One region of the Allofournierella sp. genome, then DNA from elsewhere that is predicted to be linked to it. Evidence: a T-box and tRNA genes for the amino acid it is inferred to sense, from the RefSeq annotation. Region 1 holds a T-box; the other holds one or more tRNA genes.
The links. The T-box of region 1 lies ahead of tyrS (tyrosine--tRNA ligase). A T-box ahead of a tRNA ligase gene usually reads a tRNA of that ligase, here a tRNA-Tyr.

Region 1 (10,458 bases):
TTTCCAGCGATAACGCCATTGGCGTGGCTTGTATCGCTGCACGGGAGGCAAACCATGGCTGAGATGATCACCGTTTCCGGGTTGAACCGTTATGTTCGGTCGCTGCTGGACAGCGACCGTTTTTTGTCTGGAATCGCTATCAAAGGTGAGATTGCCAACTTTGTGCATCACTATAAGAGCGGACATTTTTATTTTTCGCTGAGGGATGATGCCGCCAGCGTGAAGGCAGTCATGTTCCGGCAGGATGCCCGGCGGCTTGCTTTCACGCCTCAGGAAGGAATGCGGGTGATCGTGCGCTGCCGGGTCAGTCTTTACGAAACCACCGGTGCGTTCCAGATCTACGTACAGGATATGTTTCCGGATGGCATCGGCGCTGCCCAGATGGCCTTCGAGCAGTTGAAGGCCCGCCTGGAACAGGAAGGCCTGTTCCGTCCCGAGGTCAAGCAGCCCATTCCCACCTGCCCTCGCTGCATCGGCGTGGTCACCAGTGAGACCGGCGCGGCTTTGCAGGACATTCGAAATGTACTCAGCAGGCGCTGGCCGCTGGTGAAGCTGCTGCTCGCTCCGGTCAATGTGCAAGGGGACCAGGCAGCAGTTCAGATTGCCCGTGGTATCCAGGTATTGGACCGTTCCGGAAAAGCCGATGTAATCATTGTGGCCCGTGGCGGCGGCAGCAGGGAAGACCTGTGGGTCTTCAACGATGAAGGCATCGCCCGTGCAGCTTACAGCTGCAAAACTCCTCTGATTTCCGCCGTCGGCCACGAGATCGATTTCACCATACTGGATTTCGTGGCAGATCTCCGGGCCCCCACTCCTTCGGCCGCAGCAGAGCTTGCTACCCCGGACCGGCGAGAAACCATGGCAAAACTCATGAATATTTCGGATAATATTCACAAAAATATTCAGTCGAAGCTTGAAATGTGTTATAATAGGCTTGATCCACTGGCAGAAAAGTGGGAGTCTTTGACTCCTGCCGCACTCTGCGCCGCCCGCGCAGACAGACTGAATGAACAAGTGCAGTCTTTACAGACCGGCATGAAGCGGATCTATCAGGATCGACTTCTGGCTATGCGTCACGCGATGCAGCTTGCTCACTCGCTCAGCCCCTACACAGTTTTGGAGCGCGGCTACGCCATCCCGAAGACTGTAAAGGGAAAGAGCATTACACTTGAACAAGTAGCTCCTGGCGACCGAATTTTGCTGGTTGGCAGCAAAGTGTCGGTTGGCTGCCTTGTGGAACAAGTGCAAGAGATCGAGGTGCCTAAGAATGAGAAAACCGAAGAGCTTTGAAGAGGGCAGCGCATCCCTGCAGGAGGTGCTGGATCAGCTTTCTGACCCGGCAACACCATTGGATAAAGCTATTAAGCTTTACAGCGATGCCGCCAGTCTGATTGCATATTGCAACGAAACCTTGGAGCACGCCAAGCTGGAAATGGAGCGCATCGACCTTTCGCTTTCTTCCAGCATCGGTCATACTGGAGAGGAGGATATTCTTGCATGATGACCTATGAGCAACAGTATGATATGTACCTAAATGAGATCCAGACTGCTCTCCAAAAGGCCTGTGACACATACCTGCCGGAGGAATCCAGAGTTTGCCAAGCTGCACGCTACAGTCTCCTTGCCGGTGGCAAACGAATTCGCGCAGTTCTCACCATGGCTTGCTGCGATATGCTGGGCGGGGATTGGCGAGCTTCCGCGTATTTTGCCGCAGCAGTAGAGATGCTGCACTGCTTCTCCCTAATCCATGACGATCTGCCTTGCATGGATGATGATGACTTCCGCCGGGGCAAGCCCTCCTGCCACAAGGCCTTCGATGAAGCGACTGCTCTGCTTGCAGGAGATGTGCTGCTCACTGAAGCATTTGAGGTGATTGCTGATACCCCGCTGCCGGAACGCGCCCGTGTGGAAGCTGCTCGTTTGCTGGCCATAGGCGGCGGCAGCAGGGGAATGATCTGGGGGCAGGAACTGGATGTGACCTTTGAAGGTCAGCCCTTAAATGAGGCGCTGCTCCGAAAGATCCACAAAAACAAGACCGGTGCACTGATCAATGCCGCTGTACAGATGGGTGTGTCTGCCGCTGGTGGAACCGCCGAGGACGCGGCAAGCCTGGAACGGTACGCATTTGATCTTGGGCTTGTTTTCCAAATCGTAGACGATGTGCTGGATGTAATCTCCACACCGGAAGAGCTGGGCAAACCCATCGGGAGCGATCAGGAAAACGGAAAAGTCACTTTTGCAACGATCTATGGCCCACAGGGTGCACTGGAACTGGCGCAGCGGATCAACGACGAGAGCTGTCAGGCGCTGAGCCAGGCCTATGGTGACCGGGCGCAGTTCCTGATTCGACTGGCCAGTCAGCTGGTCACTCGGCGCAAATGATTGAAATGGAGAGGATTCGATGGACTGGATCAGAGAAATATATTGTTGGAACTACCTGCTGTCGGTTTCACTCACAGCCTGGCTGATTGCACAGGTGCTGAAAACGATCATCAATTTCATCTTAATGGGCAAATTCCGGGTAGAGCGTATGTGGGGGTCCGGCGGTATGCCCAGCGCACACTCCGCCACGGTATGTGCGCTGGTGATTGCTGCCGGTCGCTCGCAGGGTACGCATTCGGAAGTTTTTGCCCTTGCAGCAGTCATGGCTGTGATCGTAATGTACGACGCTATGGGTGTACGTCGGGAAACCGGCGAACAGGCCAAGATCCTGAATCAACTGCTGTCTGACTGGCTGGATGAGGAAGCCAAACGCACCCCCATCCTTGGTGATAAAAAGCTGAAGGAAATGGTCGGTCACACTCCTTTTGAAGTGTTTGGTGGCGCGGCCGTAGGCATTGCAACCGGTTTGCTGATCCCAATGATGTGATGGAACCACTGTCTTTTTAGAAGGATTGTATCATGGCATATTCATTATTGGAACAAATCAATAGCCCACAGGATCTGAAGCAGCTTCCTTCCGGGCAACTGACGCCTCTCTGCGAAGAGATTCGGGCGTTTCTGATCGAAAGTGTCTCCAAAACCGGAGGGCATCTTTCTTCCAACTTGGGTACCATTGAACTTACGGTTGCAATGCATCGTGCATTCACCACCCCCACAGATAAAGTCGTGTTTGATGTGGGACATCAATGTTATACCCACAAACTTTTGACCGGCCGACGGCAGCAATTCGATGTGCTGCGCAAGCTGAACGGTCTTTCCGGTTTCCCTAGTCCCCGAGAGAGCGCCCATGACGCGTTTATTTCCGGGCATGGCAATACTGCTATTTCGGTAGCCATTGGCATGGCTAGAGCAAAAAAGCTGAAAAATGAACCCGGAAAAGTCATCGCTCTGGTTGGTGACGGTGCGTTTACGGGCGGCATGGTTTACGAGGGCATGAACAACATCGATACCCTCAATAATCTGATTGTGATTTTGAACGACAACAAGATGTCGATCTCCAAAAATGTAGGTTCTCTGTCCCGTTATCTCACTGTGCTGCGCACAAACCCGGAATACAATCGGGCCAAAGCCAGTACAGAAACCGTTCTATCGGCGATTCCGTTACTGGGTACCCCGCTGGTTCGAGCGCTACAGAGTGGCAAAGCATTACTGCGCCGAGGCCTATACCATTCCACCATGTTTGAGGAAATGGGGTTCCAGTATCTTGGTCCTGTGGATGGTCACGATGTGATCAAGCTGACCGAACTGTTTCAGAATCTGCACCATCAAACTGCACCGGTTTTTGTACATGCAGTCACTGTAAAGGGGAAAGGCTTTAAACCTGCTGAGGAGAATCCCGGCGAGTTCCATGGCGTCTCTTCCTTTGATCCCTCCCATGCGCTGGACCCGGATGTGGCCCCCGCTGCTTCCTTCTCCACCTGCTTCGGCCAGCATCTGGAAGCGCTGGCCGAGAGACGCACCAACGTGTGCGCAATTACCGCCGCCATGAAGTACGGTACCGGGCTGCAGTATTTCTACCGGCGTTTCCCCGATCGATTCTTTGATGTGGGCATGGCTGAACAGCATGCGGTAACCTTTGCTGCCGGTCTGGCCAGTCAGGGAATGCTGCCGGTGGTAGCCATTTATTCCACCTTCCTGCAGCGCGCCTATGACCAGATGATTCACGACGTATGTCTGATGAATCTGAACGTAGTATTCGCTGTAGATCGGGCCGGTCTTGTTCCTGGAGACGGTGAAACTCATCAGGGTATTTATGACCCCGCCTTCTTCCGTCAGATCGGCATTCCGGTCTACTCGCCTTGTAACTATGCAGAGCTGACCTACTGGCTGGAGTATCTTCTGGACCAGGGGAAGGGTCCTCGTGCTATCCGTTATGCACGCGGCGGCGAGCCGGAAGCGCTTTCTGCACTGGGCTGCAGCAAACAGCCCTATGATGTATATGCAGCCGAAGGCCAGACCAAGACCGCTCTGGTTACCTATGGTACTCTGACCGCTGAGGTTCTAAAAGCGGCACAGCTGCTCCGGCAACAGGGGACAGCCGTGGATGTGTATAAGCTTGTGCAGATCAATCCTCTCCCCGAAGGGTTGTGCGAGGCATTGACCCGATATGACCACATTCTCTTTGCAGAAGAATGCGTGGCACAAGGCGGAATCGGCGATTCCTTGGGTGCCGCACTTTCAGAATACCGATGGCCAGGTCATCTGACTCTGCGCGGCGTGCACAGTGGTCGTGCAATTCCCCACGCTTCTGTAGCCGAACTTCGAGAGGTTCTTGGGCTGGATGCCGCCAGCCTTGCAAATGCAATAGAAAGGGACTAAGCATTGAAAATTCGATTGGATCAATATCTGTGCCAGAATGGTCTGGTACAAAGCCGGGAACGGGCAAAGGCTCTGATCATGTCCGGCATCGTATTTGTGAACGAGCAAAAGGCCGATAAAGCAGGCGAAATGATCTCTCCGGATGCGAAGGTTGAAGTGCGCGGCCACGACATCGGCTATGTGAGCCGTGGCGGCTTAAAACTGGAAAAAGCCATGCGCGCCTTCCCGCTGACCCCAAACGGAAAGGTCTGCATGGACATCGGTGCATCCACCGGTGGTTTTACCGACTGCATGCTGCAGAACGGCGCCCGTAAGGTATACGCTGTGGATGTGGGCTATGGCCAGCTGGCCTGGAAGCTGCGCACCGACGAGCGTGTCGTCAACATGGAGCGGACCAACATCCGCAACGTTACTCTGGACATGCTGGAGGAACCGGTTGAATTTTTCAGCGTGGATGTCTCGTTTATTTCTTTGAAACATATTTTCCCGGTGGCTCAGGCGGTTACCGCTGACCACGCCACTGGCGTATGTCTGGTCAAGCCTCAGTTCGAAGCTGGCCGGGAAAAGGTGGGTAAAAAAGGTGTCGTGCGCGAACCTGAGACCCATCGGGAAGTAATCCTGCAGGCTGCAGGGTACGCGGCTGCCAACGGTTTTTCCGTACTGGGGCTGGACTATTCTCCTATTAAAGGCCCGGAAGGGAACATCGAATTCCTGCTATTCGTGGAAAAGGCAGCGGATCAGCCCGTCCTTCTGCAGGAAGAATTGGCCGATCAGGTTGTCAGTGCCGCACACGGGGCTTTGGATCTGTAACACCCCAGAAGGTCTGCGAAAGGAACGATCCGCATGACTGTTTTTATTATTCCAAACACGACAAAACCGCGGGCTCGGACTGTAACCGCTCAGGCTGTACGAATTCTGCACAGTGCCGGCGCTGATGTGATCCTGGCCATCGGATCTGATGTGGAAACTTTGCCCGGTGTACGCTACATGCCCAAAGATCAGGCATTTACCGAATGTGATGTGGTGATTACCGTGGGCGGCGATGGTACAATCCTTCACACCGCCAAGGATTGTCTGGAATACAACAAACCGATTCTGGGCATCAATCTGGGTCGAATGGGTTTTTTGGCCACCTGCGAAGTGAACGAGATGCAAGCCAAGCTTACCCGGCTTGCCAAGGGGCAGTTTCAATGCGATAAGCGCATGCTTTTGAACGCTATTGTGGATGATGATGTGTCCCACGCACAAACCGCTTTAAATGATGTGGTTATTTACAAAGGGCATCGGCTTCAGACCATTGATTTTAACATCTACTGCGATGCCATTCTGGTGAATCATTGTTCCGGTGATGGTGTGATTGTTTCTACACCAACCGGGTCTACTGCCTATTCGCTTTCCGCCGGGGGACCGATTCTGGACGCACATATCGAAGGTATCGTGGTCAGCATGATCTGCGCTCACAGTCTGCATCAGCCATCCATGGTTTTTGCAGCTGACCGTTGCATCCGCATTGAAGTGAATGCAAAAGGGCGAAACGAGATTTTCATCAGCACGGATGGGGAAGAGGAACGCTCTCTGCGGGACGGAGGTCATGTGGAAGTGGAGCTTTCCCGCCAAAGTATTCGTCTGGTCACCTTTAGCCTGGCTGATCAGTTTGACGCTATCGACAGAAAATTACGAGGGAGGTAACGCCGGTGAAAGGTGAACGCCATAATAAAATTCTTGAATTGATCCAGCAACATGCAATCGACCGGCAGGAGGATCTGCTGCGCTATTTGAAGGATGCCGGCTTCCAGGTCACGCAGGCCACGGTATCCCGAGACATCCGGGAACTGCACCTGGTGAAAGTTGCAGCGGGCGGCGGACAGTATCGTTATGTATCCGCAGCTGCAGCCAGCAGCCAGCAGGTGCATTCTCCTGGCCGGTTTGAAATGATCTTTCGGGAGTCTGTGCTTAAAATCGACTATGCAGGTCACACCGTTCTGGTCAAATGCTTTTCGGGCATGGCCAACGCTGCCTGTGAGCTGTTTGATTCCATGAAATGGGAGGAAGAGGTTGTTGGCACCCTTTCCGGCGACGATACCTTCCTGATCTTGATGCGCACTGAGGCAGATGCTCAGCACCTGTGCCAGACCCTGAGTCAGTACGTGGCCAAACGCTGAGCAGAACGCAATCACAGGAAGGATTGATCAGGCTCAATGTTAACCTCATTACGAATCGAAAATGTTGCGGTAATTGAAAAAGTTCAGGTACAGTTCACCGCCGGACTGAATGTTCTGACCGGCGAAACCGGTGCCGGTAAATCGATTCTGATCGATTCCATCAGCGCCATTCTGGGCAACCGGATTAGCCGTGATCTGGTGCGTACCGGTGCGCCGAAAGCCTGTATCTGGGCCACCTTTGATCAGTTGCCCAAACAGGTGAAGATGCAGCTGGAGCAGGCCGGTTATGATGCAGGCGAAGAGCTGCTGATCTACCGCGAAATCACTGCGGAAGGGAAAAGCCATTGTCGCATCAATGGTATGCCCGCCACTGTATCGGTCCTTCGGGATATTACCGCCGGGTTGATCAACATCCACGGCCAGCACGATAGCCAGGGGCTGACCGACCCCGCGAAGCATCTGGGAATTCTGGATGCTTTTGCACAGAACCAAAATGAATTCAACGCCTACCGTAAGGTGTATAAAGAGCTTATTGCGGTGAAGCGGCAGGCTGATGCACTGCAGTTGGATGAAGCCGAAAAGCAGCGAAAGATGGAGCTCTTGCGTTTTCAGTTGAATGAGATTGAGGATGCCGCCTTGCAGATTGGTGAAGAAGAGCGCCTTATTTCCCGACGCCAGATTGTTTCCCATGCGCAAACCATCCTGGAGCAGATTGCTTCGGCTCACAGTGCGCTTTCCGGTGGAGATGAATTCTCCGGTGCAGCCGACCTGTTGGGAGGCGCCAACGGTTCGCTGGAGCAGGCCGCTGTTCTGGACGAATCCCTGCAGCCTCTGCAGGAGCGTTTGGCAGACCTTTATTACAGCGCCCGGGAGCTTGCAGTAGATCTGGCTTCCCGGCTGGATGACTATGGCTTTGACCCGGCTGAACTTGACCAGCTGGAGCAGCGTTTGGATACCATCTACCGGCTGAAGAACAAATATGGGGCCGATTCTGTGGAGGAACTTCTGCACATGGCAGAGAAATCCCGCGAGGAACTGGAACACATTGAGCGTGCAGACGAAACGCTGGAACAGCTGAACCAACAGAAGCAGGCTTTGTACAAGGAAGCCAAGCTTCTGGCTGAAAAACTCACCCAGACCCGTCTGAATTCGTTTGAGCGAATGGAACAACAGCTGGTGGAAGCCTGCACCTTCCTGAATATGCCCGGCACTCGTTTTGTATTGCAGCACAGTCGGGGACCTTTGGCCGGGTCCGGTCAGGATTCGGTGGAATTCTACATTTCTACCAACCTGGGCGAAGCGCCAAAGCCGCTGGCAAAAATCGCATCCGGTGGCGAGCTTTCCCGTATCATGCTGGCACTGAAGAGCGCACTGGCAGAAAAGGACGCCATCCCCACTGTTATTTACGATGAGATCGACACCGGTGTTTCCGGTCTTGCCGCCGGGCGAATCGGCGAAAAGCTTCGCCAGACCTCCAAGGGTCGGCAGGTGCTGTGCATCACCCATACCGCACAGATCGCCGCACTGGCCACCAGCCATCTGCTGATTCAGAAAAACGTGGAAGGGCAGCGCACCTTTACCCAGATTCACCCGCTGGACCAGGCAGGTCGCGTACAGGAGCTGGCACGCATCATTTCCGGCGACCACATCACCGATCTGAGCCTGGCCAACGCCCGGGAAATGCTGTCGCTCTAACCCTTGACAACGCAAATGCTTTGCGCTATACTGCTAAATATCAAATGCAACGCCGGGAAAAAGTAATTGCTCCGTTTGCGGCACAGAGAAGCTCTGGTTGGTGAAAAGGGCAGCGCAGCAAGCAATGAATACCTCCCTGAGCAGCAGGCTGAACACCCTGTGGCAAGTAGGCTGTGCCGTGTGCGCCCGTTACCGCGCAGGAGTGTGCTTTTTGCACTCCGCAAGGCCCGTTTTCGCGAGAAGCGGGCGAACAGAGGTGGTACCGCGATTTTTCGCCCTCTGCCAAATTCAATTTTGGCAGAGGGCTTTTTCTATGCCTTTTGCCGCAAAGACACAGGAGGAGAATACACATGACTTTGTACGACGAGCTGGTTGCCCGCGGCCTGGTTGCTCAGGTGACCGACGAGGAAGAAATCAAGGACCTGATCAACAATGGTAAGGCTACCTTCTACATCGGCTTTGACCCCACTGCTGATTCTCTGCATGTGGGTCATTTTATGGCCCTGAACCTGATGCGCCGGATGCAGCGTGCGGGCAATCGCCCCATCGCGCTGATCGGCGGTGGCACCGCCATGGTTGGTGACCCTTCCGGCCGTACCGACATGCGCAGCATGATGACCACCGAGACCATCCAGCACAACTGCGAGTGCTTCAAAAAGCAGATGAGCAAGTTCATCGACTTCTCGGACGGCAAAGCTCTGATGCTGAACAACGCCGACTGGCTGATGAAGCTGAACTACATCGAGCTGCTGCGGGAAGTAGGTCCCTGCTTCTCGGTCAATAACATGCTTCGTGCGGAATGCTACAAGCAGCGCATGGAGAAGGGCCTGTCCTTCCTGGAATTCAACTACATGATCATGCAGTCCTACGACTTCTATCACATGTTCCAGGAGCTGGGCTGCAATCTGCAGTGCGGTGGCGACGATCAGTGGTCCAACATGCTGGGCGGTACCGAACTGATCCGCCGCAAGCTGGGCAAGGATGCCTACGCCATGACCATCACTCTGCTGCTCACCTCGGAGGGCAAGAAGATGGGCAAAACCCAGAAGGGCGCTGTATGGCTTGATCCCGAGAAGACCAGCCCCTACGAATTCTATCAGTACTGGCGCAATGTGGATGACGCCGATGTGATCAAGTGCCTGCGCATGCTCACCGATGTTCCCCTGGAGGAGATCGACGCAATGGCTGATTGGGAAGGCAGCCAGCTGAACAAGGCGAAAGAGCTGCTGGCTTTCGAGCTGACCAAGCTGGTTCACAACGAAGAGGAAGCCACCAAGGCACAGGAGACCGCCCGCGGTCTGTTCAGTGGCGCTGCCGACATGGCCAACATGCCCAGCACCACTCTGACCGCCGATCAGCTGCAGGATGGCCGCATCGGCATTCTGGACCTGATGATGGCTGCCAAGCTGGTTCCCAGCAAGCGTGAAGCCCGTCAGCTGATCCAGCAGGGCGGCATTCTGCTGGACGGCGAAAAGGTTTCTGATCCCACTCTTCCCGTTACTGCTGAGCAGCTGGAAAACGGCGTTGTGATCAAGAAGGGCAAAAAGACCTACCACAAGGTTCAGCTGTAAGCGCTGCCTCAGACAACGTAACTTTTTATTAAGAAAGGGCCGGAGCAAAATGCTCCGGCCCTTTCTGTCATTCGCAAATTTTTGATTTACTCGGGAAGCACCAGGAATTCCGAGTCTACATTTTCCTGAAGCATGGATGTAATATAGCTGAGCGAAAAGCCCGGGAAATTACCACGCACACCATGTGCGGAGGCAAGCTCATCGGTATAATCCCGGAGCAGATACATCCGGATATTGGCATAATGTGCGTCATAGTGATTGACCGTCGG
Region 2 (10,458 bases), on a different contig from region 1:
TCGGCTTCGCTGCCAAGGCCGGCAACAGCTCCATCTTCTCCTCTTCCGAGATCGAAGTGATGAAGCAGCCCTACCTGGGCAAGCAGGGTCACCTGGCCATCCGCACCAACAGCGTGGAGATCGCCGCTGCTGAGCTGGTGAAGAAGGGCTACACCCTGAACATGGAGACCGCAAAATACAAGAACGGTCGTATGACTGTTGTATACCTGGAGCAGGAGATCGGCGGCTTCGCCATCCATCTGCTGCAGAAATAACCAAAACCTGGAGGAAAAAATATTATGGCAAAAGTTGTTACCTTTGGCGAGCTGATGCTGCGCCTGCAGCCCTATAACTACGAGCGTTTCGTACAGTGCGATCACGTGGAGTTCACCTTCGGCGGCGGCGAGGCCAACGTGGCCGTTTCCCTGGCCAACTACGGCCTGGATGCTGCCTTCGTGACCAAGCTGCCCACCCACTCCATCGGTCAGGCTGCTGTGAACAGCCTGCGCCGCTACGGTGTGGACACCAGCAAGATCGTTCGCGGCGGCGAGCGTGTTGGCATCTACTTCAACGAGAAGGGTGCTTCTCAGCGCGGCAGCGTTTGCATCTACGACCGTGCTCATTCCGCCATCCAGACTGCTGATCCCGCCGACTTCGACTGGAACAGCATCTTCGAGGGTGTGGAATGGTTCCACTTCACCGGCATCACCCCGGCGCTGGGTGAGAACCTGGTTGAGATCTGCAAGGCTGCCTGCAAGGCTGCCAAGGAGCGGAACATCACCGTTTCCTGCGACCTGAACTACCGCGGCAAGCTGTGGACCCGTGAGCAGGCCCGCGCTGCCATGACCGAGCTGTGCCAGTACGTGGACGTTTGCATCTCCAACGAGGAGGATGCCAAGGACGTATTCGGCATCGAGGCTGAGAACACCGACATCTACGCCGGTGAGATCAACCACGAGGGCTACAAGAGCGTTGCCCGTCAGCTGGCTGACAAGTTTGGCTTCAAGATGGTTGCCATCACCCTGCGTGAGAGCCACTCTGCCTTCGACAACGGCTGGAGCGCCATGCTGTACAACGTGGAGAAGGACGAGTACTGCTTCTCCAAGAAGTACAACCTGCACATCATCGACCGCGTGGGCGGCGGCGACAGCTTCGGCGGCGGCCTGATCTACAGCCTGATCACCGGCAAGGATACCCAGGCTGCGGTTGAGTTCGCTGTGGCTGCTTCCGCTCTGAAGCACTCCATCGAGGGCGACTACAACATGGTTACCCTGGCTGAGGTAGAGAAGCTGGCTGGCGGCGACGGTTCCGGCCGTATCCAGCGCTAAGTCCATCCCAACGATCACTATGCCGGCCCGCACAAACCGGACCGGCACATAGGAAAAGAGGATATAAAAATGGATATTCGTTACTCTTGCAATCAGCGCGACTTCAAGCGCTACACCACCGAAGAAACCCGCAACGAGTTCCTGATCACCGGTCTGTACAAGGCCGATGAGGTTGTTGCTGTTTACAGCCATGTTGACCGTATGGTCACCCTGGGCTGCATGCCTGTTCAGGAAGCAGTGTCCATTGACAAGGGCATCGATGTATGGGCCAACTTTGGCACCAAGTTCTTCCTGGAGCGCCGTGAGATCGGTATCTTCAACCTGGGCGGCGCCGGCACCGTTGTGGCCGACGGCGTTTCCTACCACATGAACTACAAGGACTGCCTGTACCTGACCCAGGGCAACAAGGAAGTTCACTTCTCCAGTGACGATGCCTCCAATCCTGCCAAGTTCTTCATGGTCAGCGCTCCCGCGCACTGCGCCTACGAGAACAAGCTGATCACCATCGAAGAGGCTGCCAAGCGTCCTCTGGGCACCGTGGAAGGCTGCAACAAGCGCGTGATCAACCAGTTCATCCACCCCAGCGTGCTGAAGACCTGCCAGCTGTCCATGGGCATGACCGCTCTGGAGCCGGGCAGCAACTGGAACACCATGCCCAGCCACACCCACGAGCGCCGCATGGAGATCTACACCTACTTCGAGATCCCCGAGAATCAGGTCGTATTCCACATGATGGGCGAGCCCACCGAGACCCGTCACATCGTGATGCAGAACTTCGACGCTGTGATCAGCCCCTCCTGGAGCATTCACAGCGGCGTAGGCACCGGCAACTACACCTTCATCTGGGCCATGGGCGGCGAGAACATGGAATTCGATGACATGGACGTGCTGGCCACCACCGACCTGAAGTAAGCTTCGCATCCTCAATCTGTTCGCCGGCATATTCTGCCAGCCCCTTCGGCGGAATATCGCTTGCAAAAAAGCCTGCTCCCACACACCGGAGCAGGCTTTTTGTTTTGCCCGCAAATGGGCACGGCCGCAGGCGGGTATTTCAGGGAGCGCTGGAAGAAGAGTTGAAAAACTGGATTTTTTTAGAATGAACTGCTGAAAACAGTGCTGATTTTTCGAAAAATACTGCAAAAAGTGACGATGCAAGCCGAACCCCACGCCCAGTCCCGATCCCACCACCCCCACGCCCACCCCGAAGCCGGAGAATAAACCCTCCGAAGGCGGGCAGGGCGGATCCGGCACCAACGCCACTCCCGCGCCCACTGCGGCGCCCTCTGCCAGCGCACAGACCGGCGACGGATTCCGCCCGGCTGCCCAGGTCCTCGTCGGTGGAGGTGACCCGGCGGGAGAATTCTGCGTCGTCCGCCTGCTGGGAATGGGCGGCGGTGCGCTCGGCACTGCGCAGCGCGGCGGGGACCACGCTCCATTCGGACGGGCGGCAGGCTCCGGCCTCGTTGCCGCACCAGCGCACATCCGGCCCGCACACGCTGATCACCGCGTTTGGCTGGGCGCGGCGGATGATTTGGTAATAGCCTTCCCAGTCGTATGCCTGGGTTTTGCCGTTTTTGCCTTCGCCGCAGGCGCTGTCGCCCCATTCCCGGCCGGTGAAGGTGTTCATTCCAAAATGAGCAAAGGCGTAAAATCCCATCTGCTGCCAGGCAAGCTGCCGGGGCGAGGGCACAACGGAAACCGCCTGGTGAATTCGGTCCATGGGCAGGGATTCCTTTCCTTGGGTATGGGTTGGCTCCATTATAGCCAGGGGGAAAGAAGATGCGCAATCGGCAGGATTTGTACTTTATGGGGGAATTTTGTTCCGGATACGCCCGATCGGTTGTGTGGTTGCTTTTTGCCGCATCGGCGATTTTTGCCGGAAAAAAAGCCGATAAAAAAGCAAAATTCTGCCTATTTAAGAGCGGCAAAAGCTTTGTTATTATGGGTTTGCAACAGAGAGAGCGGCCCGCAAGGCCCGCTTTTATGAAACAGATTTAGGAGGAAGACGAACATGAAACGAGTAATCGCCCTGGCCATGGCCATTACCCTGATCCAGTGGCGCGGTCAGAAAAAATGGGTGAACTACTAAGCCGGAAAGGAAGGGTAATCTTATGACCAAGAAAAAAGGCATCGTCACAAAGTGGGTCATTACGATTGTATTGTTCCTCTTTGGTCTCATTTGCATCTATCCGTTTCTGTTTACGGTTTCCTCGGCCTTCAAGCCCACCGGTGAAGTGCTGCGCACTCCCCTGCAGCTGATTCCGGAACACTTCACGCTGCAGAACATGAAAACCGTATTCGCGAACCCCTACTTTGATTTTGGCCAGTGGTATATGAACACCGTTGTCATGACCGTGTGCACCCTGGTGCTGCTGGCCGGTCTGATGATCCCCAGCGACGTGATGATCATGCCCCGCTACATGCTGTTCAAGGAGCTGGGCATCCTGAACACCATGTGGTCCCTGGTGCTGCCCGCCGCGGTGGACGTGTACTTCGTGTTCATGCTGCGTCAGGCCTTCATCGCCATCCCTGATTCCATCAGATGGTCACCGGAGAGCGGGCGCCCCAGGCGGGCAAGGTGCGCGCGTCCACCGGCATCGGCCTGCACAATATCTATGCCCGAATCCGGATGTATGAGCAGGGCGGTACGCTGCGCATCATCAGCAAAAAGGAATGGGGCACCGCCATGATTATGGAAATCCCCATGGAGCAGCTGTAAACGGCAAAAAGAAATCCACCCCCGTTCCCTGAATTCAGGGAACGGGGGCGGATCGATTTACTGACGGTTTTCCAACGGAATGTATTCCCGGCGGGGCTGCACCGCCAGGTAGGCCGGGCGGATGATCTTGCCCATGTTGATCAGCTCCTCCATGCGGTGGGCGCTCCAGCCCGCCACACGGCCCATAGCGAACAGCGGGGTGAACAGCTCGGTGGGCAGGCCCAGCATCCGGTATACAAAGCCGCTGTAGAAGTCCACGTTGGCGGAAACACCCTTGTAGATGCGGCGCTTTTGGGCAATGACCTGGGGAGCCAGCCGCTCCACCGCCGCATACAGGGCGTATTCCCTGTGCAGGCCCTTTTCGTCGCTCAACCGCTCCACAAAGCCGCGCAGGATCTGGGCGCGGGGGTCGCTGACCGAGTAGACCGCGTGGCCCATGCCGTAGATCAGGCCGCTTTTGTCGAACCGCTCGCCCGCCAAAAGACCAGCCAGATAATCCTTGATGGCGTCCTCGTCTTCCCAGTCGGTGAGATTGGCCTCCATGTCCTCGAACATGCGCACCACCTTGATGTTCGCGCCGCCGTGGCGGGGACCCTTCAGGCTGGCCAGCGCCGCCGCCATGCAGCTGTAGGTGTCGGTGCCGGAGCTGGTGACCACGTGGGTGGTGAAGGTGGAGTTGTTGCCGCCGCCGTGTTCGGCGTGCAGCACCAGGCACAGATCCAGAATGCGGGCCTCCAGCGGCGTGTACTGGCCGTCCGGCCGGAGCAGGGTGAGGATGTTTTCCGCGGTGGAAAGCTCGGGCCGGGGAGTGTGGATGTAAAGGCTCTTCCCGTTTAAATAGTAATTATAGGCCTGGTAGCCGTAGACCGCGATCAGCGGGAAGATGGCGATCATGTCGATGCACTGACGGATCACGTTGGGCAGGCTGATGTCGTCCGGCCGCTCGTCGTAGCTGGCCATGGTGAGTACGCACCGGGCCAGGGTGTTCATCATGTCCGCGCTGGGGGCCTTCAGGATCACATCCCGCACAAAGTTGGTGGGCAGGCTGCGGTAAAAAGCAAGTTGGCGGTTGAACTGCTCCAGCTGGGCAGCGTCCGGCAACTGGCCGAACATGAGCAGATAGGCCGTCTCCTCGAAGCCGAAGCGGCCGTCGCGCAGAAAGCCGTCGGTGAGCTGCTGGATGGAGTAGCCCCGGTAATACAGCTCGCCCGGGCAGGGCTGCGGTTCGCCGTTCACCGTCTTGCTGCTGATGATCTCGCTGATCTCGGTGAGACCGGCCAGCACGCCGGTGCCGTCCAGGTCGCGCAGGCCGCGCTTGACATTGTAGCGGATGTAGTCGTCCCGGTTGATCTGGCTGTTGGCCAGGCAGACCTGTGCCAGCCGCTCGATGGCGGGAGTGACGCGGGAATATTCGGAAATTTCAGCCATGGCAGTGTGCCTCCTTTGCGTGGGGTGGGGGCCGCCGTGCAGGCAGGGCGAAACCCTATTTATTTAGTATAGCATAAAAGTAGCGTGCTGAACAGACCGAAGAAAATAGCCCCGAAAAAAGGCCCCAAAATGGGCGTGAAAAATTTTTTTGAATTTTTTTAAAAAAGGGGTTGATTTTTCCGAAAACGCTTGGTATAATAATCAAGCACTCAGCGATGAGGCAAAAGTAAATAACTGATATGTGGGAGTGTTCCCGAGCGGCCAATGGGGGCAGACTGTAAATCTGTTGCATTTTTGCTTCGGTGGTTCGAATCCACCCGCTCCCACCAACAAAAAGCCTTGCAGAACTTGATTCTGCAAGGCTTTTTGCTTTGCCGAATTCAAGTTTTTCCTGCAGCACCACAGACGGTGGGCATTGATACGATCGAAAAGCGAGGAATGTGTTATGAACAGCAGCTTGCGCAGCGATGCGAATACCATCATCGAGCGGTCCATCCAGGCGGTTCTGCCGGACGAGGCGGTACACCGCGCGTTGAGCGGCCGGGTGTTTTCCGGCCGGGTGCTGCTGGTGGCGGCGGGAAAGGCGGCCTGGCAGATGGCCGGTGCCGCCGCGGCCCGGCTGGGCGACAGGCTTTGTGCCGGTGTGGTGGTGACCAAATACGGCCACGTAAAAGGCCCCATTCCCCGCTGCACCTGTTACGAGGCAGGCCACCCGGTGCCGGATGAGAATTCCTTTGCCGCCACCCAGGCCGCGCTGGACCTGGTAAAGGACGCGGGCGAGGGTGACACCGTGCTGTTTCTGCTTTCCGGCGGCGGCAGCGCCCTGTTTGAAAAGCCGCTGGTGAGCGGCGAAGAGCTGCAGGACATCACCGGTCAGCTGCTGGCCTGCGGGGCGGACATCGTGGAGATGAACACCCTGCGCAAGCGGCTGAGCGCGGTGAAGGGCGGGCGCTTTGCCCGGCTGTGCGCACCGGCCAGGGTATTTGCGGTGGTGCTCAGCGACATTCTGGGTGACCCGCTGGATATGATCGCCTCCGGCCCCGCCTGCCCGGATTCCTCCACCTGCGCCCAGGCGCTGGCGGTGGTGGAGAAGTACCGTTTGACCCTGAGCGGCGCGGCTCTGGAATGCCTCAAACAGGAAACCCCCAAGCAGCTGGATAATGTGGAGACACAGATCACCGGCAGTGTGCGTCAGCTGTGCGCCGCCGCTGCCCGGGTCTGCCGCCAGCTGGGGTATGAGCCGGTGCTCCTCACCGACCGGTTATGCTGTCAGGCCAGGGAAGCCGGGAGCTTTCTGGCCTCCATCGCCAGGACCCACGCCCACCCCGAGCACCCCATGGCCTTTATCGCCGGGGGCGAAACGGTGGTGAAGCTGACTGGTAAGGGCAAAGGCGGCCGCAACCAGGAGCTTGCCCTGGCCGCTGCCGAGGGCATCGCGGGCATGAAGAATGCGGCGGTGTTCAGCGTGGGCAGCGACGGCACCGACGGCCCCACCGATGCCGCGGGCGGCTATGTGGACGGAAGCACCCGGGCCGCGCTGCTGGCCGAGGGACTGACCATTCACCAGGTGCTGGAAAACAACGACGCCTATCATGCCCTGCAAAAAACCGGCGGGCTGATCGTGACCGGGCCCACCGGCACCAATGTGAACGATGTGGCTCTGGTGCTGGTGCGCTGAACCGGGCGTACAGGCGGGCAAAGGGTCTTGTCCCTTCCTTTTATCTTTTCAACAAAGAACGCCCCGGCTCAGGCCGGGGCGTTCTTTGTTTTGGGTTTTGTAAAGCTGCGGAAGGGCCGCTGTGTGCGGCACGGGACTCAGCCCAGACTCTGCAGGTATTCGTCCATGGCGGCGGCTACGGTCTTGGAATACTTCACCGCTTCCACCACGGTGCGGGCGCCCAGCACCACGTCGCCGCTGGCGAAGATGCCCGGGCGGCTGGTGTGGCCGGTCTCGTCGGTGGCCAGAAGACCGTGATTGGTGGTGTTCACGATCTTGTCCTTGGGGCCCTGGCTTACCGCGATGATCACGCTGTCGGCAAAAAAGAGCGCGGGCTCGCTCATCTCGATGACCTGGCCGTTTTCATCGAAGGTGGCCTGCCGGTATTCCACGCCCTGATCGGTGATGCGCTCACTGTGGATGCCGTAGACAAATTCCACCCCGTCGGCCAGGGCGTAGTCCACCTCACGCACACTGGCGGCGGGCTTGTCGGCCCGGCAGAGGATGGTCACATGCTTTGCTCCCTTGCGCAGGGCGGTGCGGGCCACATCCATGGCCGAGTTGCCCGCGCCGATCACCGCCACCTCGCTGCCCAGCTCGTATACATCCGGGTTCACCAGATAGTCGATGGCGAAGTGCACATGGCCCAGGCTCTCGCCAGGGATGCCCAGCTTTTTGGGCCGCCATACACCGGTGCCGATGAAGATGGCCTGGTAGCCGTCCCGCTGCAGGTCGTCCACCGTGAGGGCACCGCCGATGGCGGTGTTGGGCCGGATCTTTACCCCCAGCTTAATCAGCTGGTCCTTGTAGCGGTCCAGCACCGACTTGGGCAGCCGGAAGGCGGGGATGCCGTAGCGCAGCACGCCGCCGATCTTCTCCCGGCTTTCAAACAGGGTCACGTCGTAGCCCTTCTGGGCCAGCAGCACCGAGATGGTGATGCCCGCGGGGCCGCTACCGATGATGGCCGCCCGCTTGCCCTTGTTTGCCTCGCGCTGGATCTTCATCCGGTCCAGGTAGCTGTCCGAGATGTAGTTCTCGATGCTGGAGATGTGAACCGGGGCGCTTTTACGGCCCAGCACGCAGTGGCCCTCGCACTGCTTTTCGTGGTCGCACACCAGCGAGCAGACAACGCTTAAGGGGTTGTTTTCAAACAGCATCTGGCCGGCGGCATCCAGCTGGCTGTTCAGAAACAGCTGGATCATGTCCGGAATGGGGGTGTTGATGGGGCAGCCGGTGCGGCACTGGGGTACCTTGCAGTTCAGGCAGCGCCGGGCTTCGTTTACCACATGAATGGCCATAATGGGGGTCCTCCTTATTGTTTGGTATCAGAAAGTGGAAAAGCACCCCGGCAAAAGCTGGGGTGCGGCGGGCAATGGATCAGCCGTACAGCCGGGGCACGCAAAGCCGCCAAAGCTGCACGGATGGGGTGAGGGAATGTGCAATAAAATAAAAGCCCGGGCGCTGGCAGCGGGGAATATCCCTGTGGTATAATAGGCAAAAAAACAGGCCTGTGCCGGCACCGGGCGGGCTGAAACAAAATGAGAAGGGACGGGAGAACGAATGTATCCGGGACGAGTGGAGCTGCATCTGCATCTGGACGGGGCGCTGACCGAGGCCTTTGCACGGGAGTGCCTGATAAAACAGGGACAAAAAGTGCCGGAGGACCTGGCCGGGGCGCTGGCCGCAAAGCCGCTGTGCGAGAATCTGGTGGATTATTTGAAATGCTTCGATATCCCGCTGCGGGTCCTGCAGTACGCCGATGCGCTGGAGCGCTGCGCCTTTGATCTGGTCTGCCGTCTGGCGCAGCAGGGTCTGGTATATGCCGAGCTGCGTTTTGCGCCCGCCAGCCATTGCACGAAAGGCCTGACCCAGCAGCAGGCGGTGGAGGCGGTGCTGCGGGGCATCCGGGCCGCTCGCAAGGAGCACCCGGAGATCGGCATCGGCCTGCTGCTCTGTTTCATGGTGGGCGGCGACAAGGACCATGCAGCCACCCTGGAGGCCGCCCGGCGGTATCTGGGCCAGGGCGTTGTGGGGGTGGACATTGCCGGGGCCGAGGGCATGGTGCCCATGGAGCAGTACCGGCCTCTGTTTGCCCGGGCAAAGGCGGAGGGCATCCCCTTCACCATCCATGCGGGGGAGTGCGGCAGCTGGGAGAACATCCTCACCGCCCTCTCCTTCGGGGCAAGACGCATCGGCCACGGCACCGCGGCCATCCGCTCCCGGGAGTGCATGGACCGGCTGCGGGAGAGCGGCGCGGCGCTGGAATGCTGCTTCACCAGCAACGTGCAGACCCGTGCGGTGGCGGACCCGGCGGAGCATCCCATCCGCAAATTCCAGCAGGCAGGGCTGCGGGTGACCGTGAATACGGATAACCCCACTGTCTCGGCCACCACCCTGGCCACCGAGCACCGGGTGCTGGCGGAGCGGTTCGGTTTTACCGATGAGGAGTTTTACCGCATGGACCGAACCGCTTTGGAAAGCGCCTTTGTGAGTGAGGCGGAAAAGAAAACCCTAATGGCCCGGCTGGAAACGCTGTGGGCCAAGGGGCAGGAATGAACCACATAAAACAGGGGTGCGGGCCCGAAGGGGCCGGCACCTCTTGTGCGTGTTCCGGAATTACCAGAAATTCTTTTTGTGGAAATACCACAGGCTGCCCAGCAGAATTCCGGCGCTGACCAGAATCACCGCCGGGTAGCCATAGGCCCATTGCAGCTCGGGCATATGGGCAAAGTTCATGCCGTACCATCCGGCGATCAGCGAAAGGGGCAGGCAGAGGGTGGTCACCACCGTGAGCACCTTCATGATCCGGTTCTGCCCGATGTCGATCTGGGCCTGGTATTCGCTGGCGATCTGGCTGGCGTATTCCCGCAGCATCTGGCTTTCCGCCCGCAGGCTCTCCACCCGGCGGCCAAAGTGGCCCATGCGCTGGACGCTTTCCGGCCCCAGCAGGTCCTCGGCGTTTTCCAGAAGGGTGTCCGCCAGGTCGTTCAGCTGGGCGTAAAACCGGTTGCACCGGTTCAGCTCCTTGCGCAGCGCGCTCATCCGGTGAATGAACCGGTCGGTACGACCGGCCAGAATCTCCTGCTCCAGCTGGGCGGCCCGCTCCTCCAGCTGCTGGATGTAGGGCAGGCCGTCCTGAATCAGGGCGGTGAGCAGATCCACCAGAAAATCCCCCGCGCCGCCCTGATCGTGGGGGCGCATGGCCAGCACCTGGGACAAAAGCGCCGTGCCGGTCTCCTCCGAGGCCAGCAGAAGGACGTTGGAGCCCTCCCACACGAAGGCAAGAC

Region 2: it has a tRNA-Tyr gene. The T-box ahead of tyrS (tyrosine--tRNA ligase) is inferred to sense a tRNA for this amino acid. The anticodon was not compared.

Annotation. Positions count from the first base shown of each region.
Region 1 covers NZ_JAGHKE010000012.1:10,140-20,597, forward strand. The annotation lists gene J7G73_RS02505 (glycoprotease) at 1-62, shown strand, start outside; gene xseA (exodeoxyribonuclease VII large subunit) at 55-1,290, shown strand; gene xseB (exodeoxyribonuclease VII small subunit) at 1,268-1,501, shown strand; gene J7G73_RS02520 (polyprenyl synthetase family protein) at 1,498-2,382, shown strand; gene J7G73_RS02525 (divergent PAP2 family protein) at 2,402-2,869, shown strand; gene dxs (1-deoxy-D-xylulose-5-phosphate synthase) at 2,902-4,761, shown strand; gene J7G73_RS02535 (TlyA family RNA methyltransferase) at 4,765-5,571, shown strand; gene J7G73_RS02540 (NAD(+)/NADH kinase) at 5,605-6,450, shown strand; gene J7G73_RS02545 (arginine repressor) at 6,456-6,923, shown strand; gene recN (DNA repair protein RecN) at 6,960-8,618, shown strand; T-box leader at 8,659-8,901, shown strand; gene tyrS (tyrosine--tRNA ligase) at 8,969-10,189, shown strand; gene J7G73_RS02560 (CapA family protein) at 10,276-10,458, opposite strand, start outside.
Region 2 covers NZ_JAGHKE010000054.1:3,169-13,626, forward strand. The annotation lists gene J7G73_RS08020 (bifunctional 4-hydroxy-2-oxoglutarate aldolase/2-dehydro-3-deoxy-phosphogluconate aldolase) at 1-254, shown strand, start outside; gene J7G73_RS08025 (sugar kinase) at 279-1,307, shown strand; gene kduI (5-dehydro-4-deoxy-D-glucuronate isomerase) at 1,377-2,219, shown strand; gene J7G73_RS08035 (hypothetical protein) at 2,359-3,027, opposite strand; gene J7G73_RS08040 (hypothetical protein) at 3,087-3,305, shown strand; gene J7G73_RS08045 (hypothetical protein) at 3,419-3,997, shown strand; gene J7G73_RS08050 (citrate/2-methylcitrate synthase) at 4,084-5,454, opposite strand; tRNA gene J7G73_RS08055 (tRNA-Tyr) at 5,698-5,783, shown strand; gene J7G73_RS08060 (glycerate kinase) at 5,900-7,132, shown strand; gene J7G73_RS08065 (NAD(P)-dependent oxidoreductase) at 7,270-8,469, opposite strand; gene add (adenosine deaminase) at 8,732-9,727, shown strand; gene J7G73_RS08075 (CorA family divalent cation transporter) at 9,788-10,458, opposite strand, start outside.